Regions from separate parts of the Paenibacillus sp. J22R56 genome, predicted to be linked through region 2. Evidence: riboswitches for the same ligand, from Rfam matches in the RefSeq annotation. Region 2 holds a riboswitch; the other holds the start of a gene.

Region 1 (8,850 bases), on a different contig from region 2:
GGCAATCTTTCAACGGCGGTATATGCGCTTGAGATTGTTAAAGCTGATGGAACGTTGGTGGTATTTACTCGGGATGATGAGAATGGACTGTTTAATGGAGCTGTTGTAGGTCTCGGTGCTCTAGGCGTAGTAACAGCCATTACACTGGACATTTTTCCGTTGTTTGAGATCAGCCAATATCTCTATGAGAATCTTCCATTGGCGCAGCTCGAGAGTAACTTTGATGCGATTTATTCAAGCGCTTACAGCGTCAGCCTTTTCACCGATTGGAAGGAGTCCAGGTTTAACCAAGTGTGGCAGAAGAGATTGGCAGGAGAGGCTAGCCCTATAGAGGGAGGGACTTTCTTCGGGGCTATTCCTGCAGCGGTGAAGCTTCATCCTGTACCAGGGCAGACGGCGGAAAATTGCAGTGAGCAGCTAGGTGTTCCGGGACCATGGCATGAGCGGCTTTCGCATTTCCGGATGGACTTTACCCCTAGCGCCGGTGAAGAGCTGCAGACCGAATATTTTGTAGCACGCCATCATGCCTATGAAGCACTATGTGCAATTAATGAGCTAAGCGAACAGATCGCACCGCTCTTGTTTATTTCCGAGGTTCGTACCATTGCGGCGGATGAGCTGTGGCTCAGCCCGAACTATAAGCAGGATTCCGTTGCATTCCATTTCACATGGAAGCCGGAGTGGGAGGCAGTTAAGCAGGTGCTTCCTCTGATTGAAGCAAAGCTGGAGCGATTCGATGCACGTCCTCACTGGGCTAAGCTGTACACCATGTCAGCCGAGCGTGTGCAATTGCTGTATGAGAAACTCCCAGAATTCCGTGAACTGCTGTTACAATGCGACCCAGACGGAAAGTTCCGCAATGCGTATGTGGATGAGTATATTTTTTAGAAATAACAAGGAAACCGAGTCCCTGTAAGGGGTCTCGGTTTATTTTTGATAAGAATATATTTTATTAGTTGGATGCAACAAAGTGCATAATAATGCGTTTACATATTTAGGAAATGGGGGTCCGAGATAGCTGTCCTCCATATTAATCCAAAATAAAGTTCGTCGGTTAAGTTAATCCATTGTATGGAGGTCCAATCTATGGCGATGCCCACTCATATTGTAGCGGTTGGTGGATTTGTAGAGAATGTGCAAGGTGAAATATTGCTTGTGAAGACGCAGCATAATGGCTGGGTATTCCCTGGCGGGCAAGTGGAGGCTGGAGAAAATTTAACCGATGCGCTTATGCGTGAAATTCAGGAAGAGAGTGGAATTGACTGCATTGTCTCACACTTGATTGGCGTGTATTCCAATACTGGTATGTATAAGTGGCATGACGGGGTAACCGATGTTCCAACAAAGCTGATGCTGGATTTTGTATGTCGTCCAATCGGCGGCGTCTTACGGACAACTGAAGAAACATCGGAAGTCCGCTGGGTTCAGAAGGAAAAGGTGCTTGAATTGATCCATTCGCCTGCCATTCAGACAAGATACCAGGCTTATTTGGATTTTGACGGCTCAATCCCTTACTTGGAGTATGTAACGAAACCACAATTTGAAATAAGACATGATAGGAGGATATAGCCACATGGACTGTTTAGGCTGCCGCATCGTGAATGGAATTGAACCGGACTTAAACCTTATTTATGAAAACGAATTTATAACTTGTGTGCTTGATATCGCACCGTTTAATGAGGGTCATATCTTAATTCTCCCCAAGCAGCATTATCTCGATATAGAGGAGCTCGACTCGAACACCGCGTATGCCATCATGGATGCATCCAAAAAGGTTTCTGTCGCCTTGAAGGAAGTATTCCATCCTGATGGCATCACCATCTGCCAGAATGGCGGCTTCTTTAATGATTTGACGCATTACCATATGCATCTGATTCCGAGATATAAGGGGGATGGCTTCTCATGGAGCGAGCCTCTTCAGCCTCATGGAGCTGAGAGACATTTGCAGAAGACGAGAGATCGTATTCTTCAAGTCTTAACGAAGGAGACCCGTGTATGAATGCTCCTGAAGAAATCTTAAAGGTATGGAGAAAATTTGATCATTTTCCGATGGAGACGTTAACAAAAGCCTGGTACTATCAGCAAAATACAGCAACAAAACAAAGAGATGTTTCTCTGATGAAGGAACATCGCGAGCAATATGGGATAACAGGAAATTGCTTTGACCTCTCTTTATGGCTGCTCCATGAGTTTGAACAAGAGGGGATTGAAGCTTTTCCAGTTGGTCATGATTTAGGGACGCCGGATGCACATGTGGCAGTTATTGCAAAGAGTGAACACGGCTACCGTTATTTTTGTGATCTAGGGGATCAATGGCTAAATCCTGTTCTAATTGATTCTGATTGTGAGGATTATCATGCGGATAAATTACGAGGATTTTTCCCGGCTGCCGAAATCCAGGTAAAGGCTGAAGGAAACTTGCTTAAGGTACAATACCATCGACCAAACGGGAAAATGAGCCAGCAGGATTTTGATACAACGCCGGTTGCAATTACAGACCTATGGAAAGCGGCAGAGATCTCCCAGAATACGATTAAGCAACGGCCTCTATTAGAATGCAGAATTCCTTTCAATGATGAAATCGCTCATTGGGAATTTTATAACTGGAGCAGTGTCTTAAGCACAACTCAAGGATTATATGAAGAGCCCGCAACTGAAGATATTAAACAATGGTGCACTCGAATCCATCACAAGACTGGCTACGATAAAACAATGCTCTCAGAAGCTCTGCAATTCTATAAAGGTTTGCAATAAGATTCTCTCATGAAGAAGAAGCTTTGAAATGTACATTAATAAGTCGCAGAAGTGGTGGTATAGTTGCCTAAAACTATATGACCGCTTTTTTTGATTGTTATTTATTTTAGATTTGAAATAAATGACTTTTAAAGGTTGGAGTTATTCGAATACGTAGTTTGTGACGATCAGGTTGAAAAAGCCTCTTCACTTCGTGACATTATGTCTAATGAAAACGGTAATATCGGGCTCTATACTAGACATAGATAATAAGTGGAAGGAAAGGCAGGTGGTCCATTTGCCGCAGTCTCAGTCAGCTGTCGTTACGGTTCTAAACTATATCAACGGAGAATGGGTAGAGCCAGAAAGCGGCCGTTATGAAGACGTTCCGAATCCTGCTACAGGAGAGGTCATTGCACGAGTTCCGTACTCGGGGCAGGAGGATGTTGACCGTGCAGTCCAAGCTGCTCAGCTCGCGTTCGAAGAGTGGCGGGAGGTTGCTGTGCCTAGGAGAGCGCGGATTCTCTTCAAATACCAACAGCTGCTCATTGAGAAATGGGACGAACTAGCCCGGATCATCACTACGGAAAACGGTAAAAGCTACACGGAAGCACATGGTGAAGTACAGCGTGGTATTGAGTGCGTTGAATTCGCAGCGGGAGCTCCAACCTTAATGATGGGAAGCCAGCTGCCCGATATTGCTACAGGCATAGAATCAGGCATGTATCGTTATCCGCTTGGTGTCGTAGGCGGTATAACGCCGTTTAACTTTCCGATGATGGTGCCCTGCTGGATGTTTCCACTTGCGATTGCATGCGGTAATACGTTCGTCTTGAAGCCATCTGAGCGCACGCCAATCCTGTCGAACCGTCTAGCTGAGTTATTCAAGGAAGCGGGTTTGCCGGATGGAGTACTGAACATCGTGCATGGCGCTCGTGATGTGGTGAACGGGCTGCTCGAAAATAAACAAGTGAAAGCGATCTCCTTTGTTGGCTCACAGCCGGTCGCGGAGTATGTGTACAAGACCGCTGCTTCGCATGGCAAACGCGTGCAAGCACTGGCTGGTGCGAAGAACCATTCCATCGTGATGCCGGACGCCGATATGGAGCTTGCAGTGACGAATATTATTGCTGCAGCTTTTGGTTCAGCCGGCGAGCGTTGTATGGCCTGCTCCGTTGTGGTTGCCGTTGGTGATGCGGCAGATAAGCTGCAGCAGAAGCTTGTGGAAGCAGCAGACCAAATCAAGATCGGTAACGGTTTAGAGGAAGACGTATTCCTTGGTCCTGTGATCAGGCAGGAGAATAAGGACAGAACGATTGGCTATATCGGGCTTGGGGTAAAAGAAGGAGCACAGCTTTTGCGGGATGGGCGTTTGGATACAGTTGCCGAAGAGGGTTATTTTATTGGACCAACCATCTTTGATCATGTAAACCCAGGCATGACAATTTGGAAGGAAGAGTTGTTCGCGCCAGTACTTGCGATCGTTCGAGCGGCGTCTCTGCAAGAAGCAATTGAGGTCAGCAATCAGTCGGACTTCGCGAATGGCGCCTGTCTGTATACGGACAGTGCGAAGGCGATTCGCCAGTTCCGTGAGAAGATTGATGCAGGGATGCTGGGTATCAATCTAGGTGTGCCCGCGCCGATGGCCTTTTTCCCATTCTCGGGTTACAAGAATTCCTTCTATGGAGATCTTCATGCTAATGGCCGGGATGGCGTAGAGTTCTATACGCGCAAGAAAATGGTGACCGCCCGCTATTAATAATAAATGGCTGAAGGAGAGGAGAGTGTAGTCATGTCGATTAATCAAGAAGAGGCAGATCTGATCGCGAAGGATCGCCAGTATGTATGGCATGCTATGACACCTTATAATGAACAGGCACCTCCCATGGTTGTTACGGAAGGGAAAGGCTCATGGATTACCGATAACCGGGGAAATCGCTATTTGGACGGGATGTCGGGACTCTGGTGCGTGAATGTTGGCTACGGCAGAGAAGAGCTCGCTCGCGCAGCCTACGAGCAGCTTAAATCCTTGTCCTATTATCCGCTGACACAAAGCCATGTTCCTGCGATCCAACTCGCGGAGAAGCTTAATGAATGGCTGGAGGATGATTATATCATCTTCTACTCCAACAGCGGCTCCGATGCAAATGAAGTGGCTTTCAAGATCGCAAGGCAATATTTTGAGCAATCCGGTGCTCCAAGCCGTTACAAATTCATCTCCCGCTACCGGGCGTATCATGGCAATTCGATGGGGGCCCTTGCCGCAACCGGGCAAGCTCAGCGCAAGTATATGTATGAACCACTTGCCGGAGGCTTCCTCCATGTTCGTCCACCTGACAGCTACCGCCGCCCCGAGGGAATGACGATTGAACAGTTTAATCTGCAATGTGCTCTCGATATCGAGGAGACTATTAATTGGGAAGGCCAGGAAACCATAGCGGCAGTCATTATGGAGCCGGCTATCACAGGTGGTGGAGTGATCGTTCCGGAGCCGATCTATCTGGAGAAAGTGCGGGAAATTTGCACAAAGTATGGTGTTCTCCTTATCATGGATGAGGTGATCTGCGGATTTGGACGTTCCGGCCGGAAGTTTGGACATATGAATTACGGTATTAAGCCGGATATGGTAACGATGGCGAAAGGCCTGACCAGCGGTTATCTTCCTTTGTCGGTCACAGCGGTGCGTAAAGACATTTATGAAGCATTTAAAGGGAAAGAGATGTACAGTCATTTCCGACATTTGAATACTTTCGGCGGTTCACCGGCATCCTGTGCACTAGCTCTAGCGAATCTGGAGATTTTGGAGCGGGAACAGCTGGTCGAACGGTCTGCAGCGCTGGGTGAACGATTAACGGAGGAGCTCTCGGTGCTGCTGGAGCATCCGATTGTAGGGGATATCCGAAGCTTTGGATTCTTAATGGGGATTGAGCTTGTAAGTGATAAGCAAACGAAGGAGCCATATCCGCTTGCCGGCGTCGTTCGAATCATTGGAGAGTGTAAGGCGAAGGGGTTAATAATCGGCAAAAACGGCGATACCGTCGCAGGCTACAATAATGTGCTTACGATCAGTCCGCCGTTGTCATCTACCGATGAGGATGTCACCTTTATTATCGAAACGTTAAAGGAAGTTTTTGCGAATATTAAAGTTTAGGAAAAACAAAAAAAGCCTGATTGCTATCAAGCTTCCTGCGTTTGCTCTATGGTGCTCTACCAAGCTGAGCTACGTCCCGGAAAAAAAGATGGTGCCGGCGATAGGAGTCGAACCCACGACCTACTGATTACAAGTCAGTTGCTCTACCAACTGAGCTACACCGGCATATTGTTTTGTATCGGGCACAAAACGTATTATGCCACAGCTTGTACTGATTATGCAACCCCTTTTTCAAAAAAAAGTTTTTAATGTTTTTTTGCCTTGAAATGAACGACTGCACTGTACTGCATTTTCCCTGTATTTGGATTAAATACAGCATGATGCTGGACTTGATGGACTTGCAGCAGCAGAGCTTTATTATTCTCAATTTGCTGGTCAATCCTGAGCTCCAGTGTACGCAAATCGCCTGCTTCAAAAAACTCAACTTTATCTTCAATCAGATCTAAACGAAACTCCATCCTGCACGTCTCCTGTCAATGTAAGCTGAATCTATTATACCGTTATTACTAATGGTTTCAAAGAGTTGAGCCGATAGTAATAGAGGGATGGCAATAGAACCATTTTTTGTTTTACAAAAAGGTAGATTTATCCTAAACTAGTGCCTGTGTCGAAAATAGTCGTAATTACACTGAAAAAGGCAAACTTGCCGAAAGGCAAGGACGCAAAGTTATGGGCCTAATGCTGGATATAGCGATGGTTGCCAGACCGCCGGATGCAGGACATAGTGCCTTAACCAGCTATCCGCCCGTCTTTGGCCGGATAGCTTATTTTGTTTATTCAGTGACAGCGAGGAGAGACGAGGATGAAGGAACGGGTTAGAAAAGCGTTACAATGGCTGGGATCAAGCAAACGGGTTTTGGGAGGCAGACGGAAGATAGGAGTCAGATTACTCCTGCTAACCAGTATTATCACTTTCTTTAACGTAGTGGCTGGTGTATTTATTTACACGCAGAACCTATCGGTATCGCATGCTGTAAAAGAAACAAATACATTAACGAGTGCGCAGCGCGAGTATGAGGGGATATCAAATACGCTGCTTCAGACGCTGCTCTTAATGATTAACTCGATTGAGAACAACAATGACAGCACAGCATCTGCGGTGGTAGATCCGAAAGAACGTCTGGCGGACATGCCTGGTCAGCTGGAGCATTTGAAGAAAACGTTCGAGAAGCTGGACAAAATGTTCCCGGCAGAAGAAGAACAGCAGAATTATATTGGACAAGGTAACATCTATGAGATCGCGTATAACGATTTGAAGAGCTCCAATGTAACGGAGTTCGAAAATTTGACTGCTGAAATGAAATCAGCACTTGTACTTAGACTCGTAAATATTTATTTGAACGAGCTGGAATTTGCGAATCAGAATGTGAATGCGCGCATTACGGTTGATGCGGCGCAAACGGATAAAAAATTGTCCGACAGTGTTGATACAGCTAATATGATTATTCTTATTAACGTTCTGATCTTGGCGGTTATTCCGTTCCTGTTCACAATTGGACTGGTAAGAAGTATTAAAGCCGGTCTTCAAGGGATTATGGGGCGTATTAACGCCTATCAGCACAATGATTTTACATATGATAAATCGCTGGACCGAAAAGATGAATTTGGCGATATTGATCGCTCACTTGCAGCCATGGGTGATAATTTGAAAGCTACGGTAAAAGCAACACTTAGTGTCAGCCAGACCGTTCTTCAAATGTCGAACCAGATGGGTGAGATGATTGGCCGCAACCGTACGGCTTCCGAGCAAGTAAAAGGGCAAATCGATCTGGGTACAGCCGTATTGCTCTCCCAATTTGATGATGCTACCTCAATCTCGGCAGTTACCGAGCAAATCTCGGCAAGCTCGCAGGAAATTGCGGCTTCGAGCGACTACATCAATAAAGACATGCAGCAAATGAAAGATGATTCCCATACAGGTTCGGTTGATATGGAAGGTGTCGTTCAGATGGTTAACCAGACGGTGGAGCAATTTAACCAGGTGACGGAAGCCTTCAACCGGATTACAGAACGGTATAGCAATGTCTCGAAGTTTCTCAGTAATATCCAAGATGTGAATACGCAGACCAATCTGTTATCACTGAATGCGTCGATTGAATCAGCACGCGCTGGGGAACATGGCAGAGGCTTTGCAGTAGTCGCTGAAGAGATTCGCAAGCTGTCGAGTCAAACCGATTTGATCTCGAAAAATATTTCGAAGGAAATGCTGCTCATTCAAGAGGACGTCGCATCAAGCAGCAAGAGTATGGGAGCCTTCGCAGAAGTGATCTTCTCCACGAAGCAGGCTTCCATCTCGGCAAGTGATGTGTTCAAAGGGCTGGAGAAGCAAAGCCATACGTTATCTGAGCAGGTAAGTGAAATCTCGACAGCCATTAACGAGATCACAACAGGCATCACCCACATCGTAACCGCAGTGGACAAGCTGCTTCATACCTCCTCCGAGGTGAACGGCAAGATGGAGCAAATGGGTCACTTGTCCGTTGAGCAGAATGATATCTCTGACAACCTGCAAGGGATGGCGCAAAACCTGCAGCAATCTTCTCGTGAGCTGAAAGAGAAGGCTGCAATCTTTAAAGTGTAATATTTCTTTTCAATTTCTTCTCATTTCTTTTCATAGCAAAATCAAAAGGCTGTTTTCCCAGTTAATCGAAATGGGAGAACAGCCTTTTTGACGTTTTATTGAGCGCTTGCTTGATCAAATTGGTGTATGCCGAAATCCGTAAGGGATGATTGCATAATAGCTTCTCGCAATGGATGTAGATTAGAGGTGAACCGAACCTCGATATCTTTGGCCATCAATAGGTCCAGTGGATTAGTAAGTGTCTGCACCGATAGTGGAGTTATCGTCTCCGTGGAGATGTAATAGCCGGCAGTTTCATCAAACAATTGAAAAGACTCGGCAGGCAGCTCATAACGGTATAAGGCAGCTTTCTTAATTCGATCGTACCAGCCCGTCTCTACTGTAA
Region 2 (8,850 bases):
CCACTTCAACTCCGTTTACCAGCAAGGTGATACGATGCTCTCCAGCATAATGTTTGCGGGTTGATAGGTCTGCAAAACGATGAACTCTGCTGCCCGAGAGCGTTGAACCGCCTGGAACGGTTTTGTCTGATAAGAGAAACAGCTTACGAGAAGTTTTCCCTCCAGATTTCACGAAATCTATGCCGTATTCAATCCGTAGATGCATCGGCTCACCGTCTTTGGCTTGCAGCTCATATTCCAGACGGCAGGTATCTCCAATCTCCAACAACGCTGGACGAGCATGCAAGGATGCCGAAGTTATGATCGGATCTGATTCCTCCGCCTCCATTGCATAGCCAAACAAAGCGAGTACCTCCGGATGAGCTTTGCGTATCAAATTCCGGCAGGCATGCCGGATAATCCAATCCGTATAGGGGTGCTGTCCCTTCCATCTGCGGGCTGTCTCGATAACAACATCCGGATGATCCTTAACAATATCATTCAGATTATTAGCGACGCTCTTACGGACATACAAAGATGGATCTTCCTTCAATAACTCTAGAATTGGAAGAATCGGCGATGGATCTTTCTTGAAGACAGGAAGTGCTTGTCCCCATGGCAGACGCGGCCTGCAGCCTTCACTTGCCAATCGGCGTACATGTTCATCAGGATGTTGAGCCCAGATTAACATTTGTCGGACCATACGTTCCGGATCTCGAAGCAAAAACACACGTACAGCAAACTCTGCCGAAGATTTGGTAGTGAATCGTTCTAATGCTTGCATAGACAGCTCCCAATGCTCCTCTGCCCCTCCATACACCTCTACAAAATCCGGGAAAAATAAATAAGGAAAGCCCGAGCATTCCTCATATATGGCATACAAAACAGCTAACGCATCCTTATAATCGGAAGGCAAATGCTTGCCAAGCACGACGGCAATTTGACGAATCCGTCCTTTCAACTCTAATTGTTCCCACGCCTCATTCATTACCTGTGATACAAACGATTCTATATCAAATGAAGGGTATGCGACCTTTAATTTATCGGTAAATTGCCTTAGAAAGGCTTCATGATACATTTCTTTTAACGGCTCAGCCAATGGTGTTCCCCTCTTCGACAATCTCATATTATTAGTGTTCTCCATATCACCATTATAGAACATTTGTTCCTATAATGAAATAGCCACTTTTTCAATATAAAAAAAGAAACCAGCTTGTCCTATAGACAACTGGTTCCCCCTATTTTGTTAGACAAGTATTAGAACTCGTTAATTCCCAAGTTAAACTGCCACTGAATACCGAACTTATCGGTAACCTGTCCATACAGTTTACTCCAGAACGTCTCTTGAAGCTCCATAACGATCGTACCGCCATCACTCAATCGGTTAAATGCCGTACGAATTTTTTCTTCTTCGTCTTCAACATATGCCAGAGTAATATTGTTACCTACAGTAAACGGCATACCAGGGAAGACGTCGGAGAACATCACATTGCTTCCACCAATGTTCAGGCGAGTGTGCATAATCAGGTTTTTTGCTTCTTCAGGCAATGGATAATCCGGATGCGGTGGCACTTCACCAAATGTCATGAGCTTAGGCTTGTCCAAACCGAATACTACTGCGTAAAACTCCGCCGCTTCTCGGCAATTCCCATTAAAGTTCAAATAAGCATCAACGGACATCTAGATCTCTCCCTGTACGACTCGTATTATGATTGCTCAATGGCAATCCTTCAATAATGTACCATTTCTCGCAGTAAGAATCAAAAATTTCTAGCTAGTCTTAAACTTCGACAGCACTTCTTGCAAATGCTGTGCCATATGGCTAAGATCTTCCGCAGATGCAGAAATATCTTTCATCGAGGCCACCTGTTTTTGCGAGCCCAGCGATATACTTTGGGAGTGGCTATGTGTCGATTGGGTCATGGTAGCAATCTCTGTCATAGACGCTGTCACCTCTTCTGTGCCTGCGGACATTTGTTCCGATGCAGCTGATACCTCTTGGATTTGGCTGGAGATTTCCTGGAAGGTCGCTGTGATTCTGCCAAATACTTCACCAGCTTCATTGATCAGCTCGGAGCCGATTCCGACATCTTCAACCCCTTGATTCATCGCATGTGCCGCTCTTACCGTTGTTCCTTGTACTTCTTGAATCAGCTTCGTAATTTCAGACGCTGAATGAGCAGATTGTTCCGCCAGCTTTTTCACTTCATTCGCAACAACGGCAAATCCTCTGCCGTGCTCCCCTGCTCTTGCTGCTTCAATGGAAGCGTTAAGTGACAGCAGCTGTGTCTGATTCGTAATCTCTTGAATAACGGATACGATATTGCCGATTTGATTCGATTTCACTTCCAGCTCACGCACTTCTTCAGCCGACTTGCCAACGGAAGTATGGATCAGCTTCATTTGTTCAACAGCGTGTGTAACAGCAACTTGTCCAAGCTGAACTTCATCCAGTGAGGTTTGAGATGCTTCTGCAACAACAGAGGACGATTCTGCAATCCGCTGCACACCGCTAGCCATCTCTTCCATCGCTGTTGAAGTTTGCTCCGCAGCTACCATTTGATTCTCTCCGGCAGTTGCAACATTGTTAATCGCTTCACCGATCTGGCTGGAAATATCGACAGAATCAACAGACGCTGCCGTCAGCTCTTCCGAGGATGCAGCGAGCTGTTCAGCAGCAAAGCTTACTTTGCCAATGGTATCCGAGAAGGAATCCAGCATTTGATTCATATGATCCGCTAGAGTGCCCAGTTCATTTTTCGTTTTCACTTCAAGCCTTGGCCTTAAATCGCCGCTTGCGAGCACTTTAATGACATTCGTTATGTACACGATTGGCTTCGCCATTTGAGTTGCTGAGATATAGGTAGCAATCAACGCCAACAGCGTCACCACTAATGCAACTCCAATTGTTTTCCACAGCATATCCGTTACCGGCTTCATCGCTTCTTTCTCCGGAATCGACAGCTGAATCACATAACCATTCTTTGTCGCTTCGGCATAGCCGATTTTTTTCACGCCATCAAAGGTAAAGGAATAGTTCGTATTATTTCCTTGTTTCGCAGATTCGAATGCTTTCACAGTTGCAGGCATGTTCAGGTCATATACGGTTTTGTTCATGACCAAATCTGCTCTCGGATGACTGACAACGAGGCCGTTGTTGTCCATTAAGATGGCATAACCTGTTTCACCAACCTTCGTATCACGAACAATTGCAGCTGCAGCATTGATCTCATAACCAAATATGTAGAATCCATAAGCTTTGCCGTTTTGCATAAGTGGTGCGGCGATGACAATAGAAACTTTGGAAGGATCAACTTTGTTCACGAGCGGATTACTAACCGTTAGTTTGCCCTCAGACACTGATTTGAAATAAGGCCGCTCAGATACATCAATCCGGTCACCTGTTCCTGATACTGTGAAATTCTTGCCCGTCATGTCGAGGGAAAAGCCTGGAGACATTAAATCAGGATTTTCTTTTATAAAATGCTGGATCAATTCGTCATGCTTCTGTGCATCTTGACCATAATATTGTCCGATTCCTGCTAACGCATTTATTTTGGTCACTTTCGACTGTAATTCCTCGTCCATCCTTGCCGTAATTACATCCGCCTGCAGGGCGAGGTCCTTCTTGATCTGGCTTTTAAATAAGGAGGAGTTGGAAAGGAATAACGCAACAGACATGGACGCAACGATCGCTATGGCGATAATCAGCGTGGTAATCAACATGCGATGCGCAATCTTGCGTGTCTGGAATATTCGGGGGAATTTGAACCTCTTCTTCATCTGTTTCTATGCACCCTCTCATTGTTGTCGGTTGGCACAACAAAAAGACCTCTGCTTTCCGTGAGCGGCCCGGCGATCATACCAGCTGCAATTACCTGCTTCGGCTTAGACCCGTGGCTTTGCGTCCCCGCCTTTCAGCGGGTTTGCCTTTTTTCATTTTTGAGCGAGGTCACACTTAGTAAAAGATTAACGTGATGCCAGCACGATTTATCCTACACTATAAATTTGAGTTTTCCATTGCTTTAAAGTTAGAAAATTGTTAGATTTTCCGTGCAATTGGGAGCTATGCCCAAGTTTCTTTTCCACCATGGATAGTGTAAGATGTAGAAAGCGATTCAGAAGATACAAATAAATGGCAGGAGTTGTGGGGTTTGGCAAAAAACGAAATCATTCTAACACCCGAAGGTCTTAAGAAACTTGAGGAAGAGCTTGAAGAGCTGAAGACCGTCAAACGTTCCGAGCTTGCTCACCGTCTTAAAGTAGCCATCAGCTATGGCGATCTGAAAGAAAACAGCGAGTACCACTCGGCCAAGGATGACCAAGCTTTTATGGAGACAAGAATCACACAGCTGGAGAAAATGCTGAAGACTGCACGTGTATCTAACTCAGTAGATACGTCGAAGGTTGGAGTTGGCTCGAGCGTTGTTCTGAACGATATTGAGGTATCTGAGAAAATCGAATACCGCCTTGTTGGTCCCGCAGAAGCAGACGTATTTAATAACAAAGTCTCATATGAGAGCCCTCTGGGCCAAGCGTTAGTCGGCAAAAAAGTTGGAGATATTATCAAAGTTGATGCGCCGATTGGTGTCATTAAATATGAACTGCTTGAGATCAAAGTGAACAACTAAAGAATAGGATGCAGCATACGATGCTGCATCCTTTTTTTTCATTCTTCGAACAGCTGGATGAAGTTCTGTGCACTTCTGGATAAATACCGATCCTTCAGCCAAATAATACCGACATCTGATTGAAAATCTGCATCTGATATCGTGAGCATCTTTATAGATGGAAGAGGAAAAGAAGCCATGACCGACTTCGGAAATACGGTTGCTCCAATGCCGGCTGCTACCAACGCTACGATGATTGCTACACTAGAGCATTCGCAGATTACCTTTGGTTCAAAGCCATGAGCCCTTGCCTCAATCATAACGCGATGATGCATGGCGATGGTTTTGTCGGTTTTAAGAGTCAGGAACGGCAGATCCGCAAGCTCACTCATTAATAATGTGTGCTTATTCGGGTCACTTACCCAGCCGGATGGAAGTACGGCCACATAGGGATCGGAAGGCAGCGGCAAGACCGAGTAAGGCTGTGTATGTAAGGTCGATTCGAAAGGGATCCTCGCAACAATCAGTTCAATATCCCGCTTCTCAAGCAGACTGCCGAGGATAAAATGGTCCCCTTCCCATATTTTAAATGTGACGTTAGGATACAGCCTGCGGAATTGCTCAATAGGCCTCGGAAGCAAGGAAATACAGGACACAACAGAGCCGATTGCAAGTGTGCCGTGAAGTCCAGCATCCAGCTCTTTCACTTCATGAATGGTCTCGTTAAATTCCTGCAGCAGCCGTTCTGCTTTATTCTGCAGCAGCTCGCCGGCATGGGTCAGAACAAGCCCTTTCCCGCTTCGATCGAACAAGGTAACACCTAGTTCATCCTCCATCAGCTTAAGCTGACGGCTCAGCGGAGGCTGCTCCATGTTGAGCGCTTTCGCCGCACGAGTGATTTGTCCTTCTCTGGCGATCGCCAGAAAGTACCTTAACTGTCGTATATCCATAGCCAGCCCCCAATATACCTTTTCGGTATGTGTTCACAATAAAACAGATACTTTAAATATATCGATTGGCATGGTACGATTCAACTATAACTAGCAACAAGGAGAGATCAAATACGATGAAACCAACCATCACAATAGAACTTTCTACGAACAAAAAACCGAAACCAAAAGCATCTGAGCTTGGATTTGGCAAGTATTATACCGACCACATGTTCATTATGGATTATGATGCAGCTACAGGCTGGTATAACCCGCGCGTCGTGCCTTATCAGCCGATTTCGCTTGATCCAGCAGCGAAAGTGTTCCATTACGGTCAAACGATTTTTGAAGGCCTTAAAGCTTACTTAACCGGTGATGGCAAAATCCGTCTGTTCCGTCCGGAGCAAAATATGGCACGTCTTAATCGTTCCAATGAACGTCTTAGCATTCCTGCAGTAGACGAAGAACTGGCGCTTGAAGCGCTGAAGCAGCTTATTCTGACAGACAGCGATTGGATCCCATCTGATGCGGAAACTTCTCTGTATGTACGTCCTTTCGTTATTGCAACGGAAGCACAGCTTGGCGTTAATGCTTCGACACAATACATGTTTATGATCATCATGTCACCGGTTGGCTCTTACTACGCGGAAGGCATTCATCCTGTTAAAATCCATGTGGAATCCCAATATGTTCGTGCCGTACGCGGCGGTGTCGGCAACGCGAAAACTGCCGGTAACTACGCGGCAAGCTTGAAAGCGCAGGAAGAAGCTTCAGCTCAAGGCGCATCTCAGGTTCTTTGGCTCGATGGTGTTCAACGTAAATATATCGAAGAAGTAGGCAGCATGAACGTCTTCTTCAACATTGATGGTACAGTGGTTACACCTGCACTGAATGGCAGTATTCTCGATGGGATCACACGTGATTCGATCATCCGTCTGCTTAAGCATATGAATGTGCCTGTTGTTGAAAGACAGCTGTCGATCGATGAGGTTGTAGCAGCTCATCAAGAAGGCCGCCTTGTCGAAGCATTTGGAACAGGTACTGCCGCGGTTATTTCTCCAATCGGGGAATTGACATGGGAAGGTACTCGTTATGTCATTAACGAAGGAAATACCGGCGAGCTGTCGCAAAAGCTGTACGACACGCTGACCGGTATTCAAAGAGGTACTGTAGAAGATCCGTTTGGCTGGTCCGTTATTCTTGAACCGTCCGAGCACCTTGCTGCACGTTAATTGCCATAAGTCTTAACAGACATTTGATCTAAGCTCTTAAACTCATAACCTTGCTTGCGGGCTTCGTCGATAATCGATCCGAGCGCAGCGGCATTATCTTTGGACACGGTATGAAGTAAAATGACCGCTCCGGGATGAAGCTGTGCGACGACTTGATTATAGGCGAAGCCCGCTCCTCTTTGCATGTTTACATCCCAATCCTTATAAGCAACGGACCAGAATACGTTCGTATAGCCGGATTCCTTACTTACCGCCAGCACATTGTCACTGAAGATCCCTCTTGGCGGCCTCAAATAAGTCATAGCCTGCTGCCCGGTCAGCGTATTGACCTGCTCCCTCACCTTCTCCAGCTCGGTACGAATTTGTTCGGCTGAAATTTGTGTCATATCTGGGTGAGTCCATGAATGATTTCCTACAAGATGCCCTTCGGCCGTCATCCTTTTCACCAGCTCAGGCTGATCCTTCACATAATGCCCCGTTACAAAAAATATAGCAGGCACCTGCTTCTCCTTGAGCACATCCAATACTTTAGCCGTATAGCCATTCTCATACCCATTATCAAAGGTGAGATACAGTTCCTTCTTGGTCGTGTCTCCTAGAAAAATCGCTCCATGCTTCATCACTACATCTTTGAAGCCCTCTTCATTAATCGAAGGCAGCTGCCCGCCTACGCTTTTCTTGAATCCAAAATGAAATGGCCCGGCCAGCGCGTCAGCCGGATGCTGGGCGACCAGCAAAGACAAAACGGCCGCGATCCATAACATATGGATCCATGCTGATTTTTTTCTCATTTTTGGCTTTACTCCTCTATGTGTAGTCCGCTTATTTTCCCCCATTTCAGAAATTCCAATCCTGTATTTGCGGTTTGACAAAATTAGTTGTCAGAGATATAGTTGTTGTAACAACTAATTTGGAGCGTGAGTAAAATGCATCAAAAGGGATTGGATCATTCGCTTGGCTTCTTGCTTGGTGCCACCTATCGAAAGCTTACGAATTTCTTTGCAGGCCGCATCAAGGAATTTGGATTGACTCCTGAACAATGGGCTGTTCTCTTCCGCGTACGAGAGGAAGACGGATTAATCCAGAAGGAAATTGCAGATCGGGCGGGCAAGGATAAGCCTACAACTACTCGTATATTAGATACGCTTGAGGCGAAAGGCTTTGTAACGAAGCGCGCTAGTGAGCATGACCGCCGTTCTTTCCAGGTATTTATTACCGAGCAAGGCAAAGAAACTGCGGATGCGATTGAACCTATTGAATACAGCACCATTGCTGAGATCGCGCAAGTGATGTCCATCGAGGAATATGAGCTTATGAATCAACTGCTAAGAAAACTTAACGACCATACAACCAGCTTATTGGAGCATGAAAAGGAGCAATGATACACCATGAACATACATCCAGAGAAACTTTGGACCAAGTCTTTTATTACGTTGACCGCCAGTTATTTGCTGTTATTTCTAAGCCTGCAAATGCTGCTGTCTCCGTTCCCTACTTATGCAAAAGAACAATTCCATCCAGATAACTTCACCTTAAGTCTTGTCACCAGCTTGTTCGCCTTAGCAGCGATCGTTACACGCTTTGCAATGACGCCGCTGCTTCGTGTCGTTCATCGAAACGTGATTTTGTTTTCCGGACTTGTTCTCGCAACAATAGCCACTATCCTCTATCCGTTCGCTGAATCCATGACTGTATTATTAATTCTGCGGGCTGTCTTCGGGGTTGGCTTCGGGATGACTAGTACAATTATCCCTACTTTAGTTACACAGATCATTCCAAAGAAAAGAACGGGTGAAGGGATCGGCTATTTCGGTATTTCCACAAGCTTAGCGATGTCGCTTGGTCCGATGATTGGCCTCTCCGTCATCAAACAATCCGGATTTACTACTTTGTCTGTGATCGGTACAATCGCCCTTGTCATTATAATTCCACTTCTCCTGCTTACACGCAGTATTCCGCAGCAGCCTGCCAGAATTCAACCAGCTCCGGTTCAGACTACTGCCGATCAAGGGCAGCGATCATCTTCGACTGCTCGCATGATGGTACCTGCCGTATTGAACATGCTGATGTCGATAACTTACGGCGGTATTCTTGGCTTTA

What was found. Region 2 has a riboswitch for cyclic di-GMP ahead of AC0YNT_RS06255 (methyl-accepting chemotaxis protein). Riboswitches for the same ligand answer to the same signal wherever they lie in the genome.
Region 1: linked by a shared signal. The riboswitch ahead of AC0YNT_RS18925 (methyl-accepting chemotaxis protein) and the one ahead of AC0YNT_RS06255 (methyl-accepting chemotaxis protein) in region 2 are both predicted to bind cyclic di-GMP.

Annotation. Positions count from the first base shown of each region.
Region 1 is NZ_JBWDNV010000007.1:385,635-394,484, reverse strand. Features, by position in the region: gene AC0YNT_RS18965 (FAD-binding protein) at 1-888, shown strand, start outside; gene AC0YNT_RS18960 (NUDIX hydrolase) at 1,087-1,569, shown strand; gene AC0YNT_RS18955 (HIT family protein) at 1,574-1,999, shown strand; gene AC0YNT_RS18950 (hypothetical protein) at 1,996-2,754, shown strand; gene AC0YNT_RS18945 (CoA-acylating methylmalonate-semialdehyde dehydrogenase) at 3,023-4,492, shown strand; gene AC0YNT_RS18940 (aminotransferase) at 4,526-5,884, shown strand; tRNA gene AC0YNT_RS18935 (tRNA-Thr) at 5,974-6,049, opposite strand; gene AC0YNT_RS18930 (YrzA family protein) at 6,130-6,342, opposite strand; cyclic di-GMP riboswitch class I at 6,511-6,597, shown strand; gene AC0YNT_RS18925 (methyl-accepting chemotaxis protein) at 6,687-8,465, shown strand; gene AC0YNT_RS18920 (DUF6886 family protein) at 8,561-8,850, opposite strand, start outside.
Region 2 is NZ_JBWDNV010000002.1:492,206-501,055, reverse strand. Features, by position in the region: gene AC0YNT_RS06265 (DNA alkylation repair protein) at 1-1,078, opposite strand, end outside; gene AC0YNT_RS06260 (VOC family protein) at 1,237-1,659, opposite strand; gene AC0YNT_RS06255 (methyl-accepting chemotaxis protein) at 1,750-3,705, opposite strand; cyclic di-GMP riboswitch class I at 3,823-3,920, opposite strand; gene greA (transcription elongation factor GreA) at 4,134-4,610, shown strand; gene AC0YNT_RS06245 (LysR family transcriptional regulator) at 4,649-5,539, opposite strand; gene AC0YNT_RS06240 (branched-chain amino acid aminotransferase) at 5,656-6,750, shown strand; gene pdaA (delta-lactam-biosynthetic de-N-acetylase) at 6,747-7,541, opposite strand; gene AC0YNT_RS06230 (MarR family winged helix-turn-helix transcriptional regulator) at 7,677-8,132, shown strand; gene AC0YNT_RS06225 (MFS transporter) at 8,139-8,850, shown strand, end outside.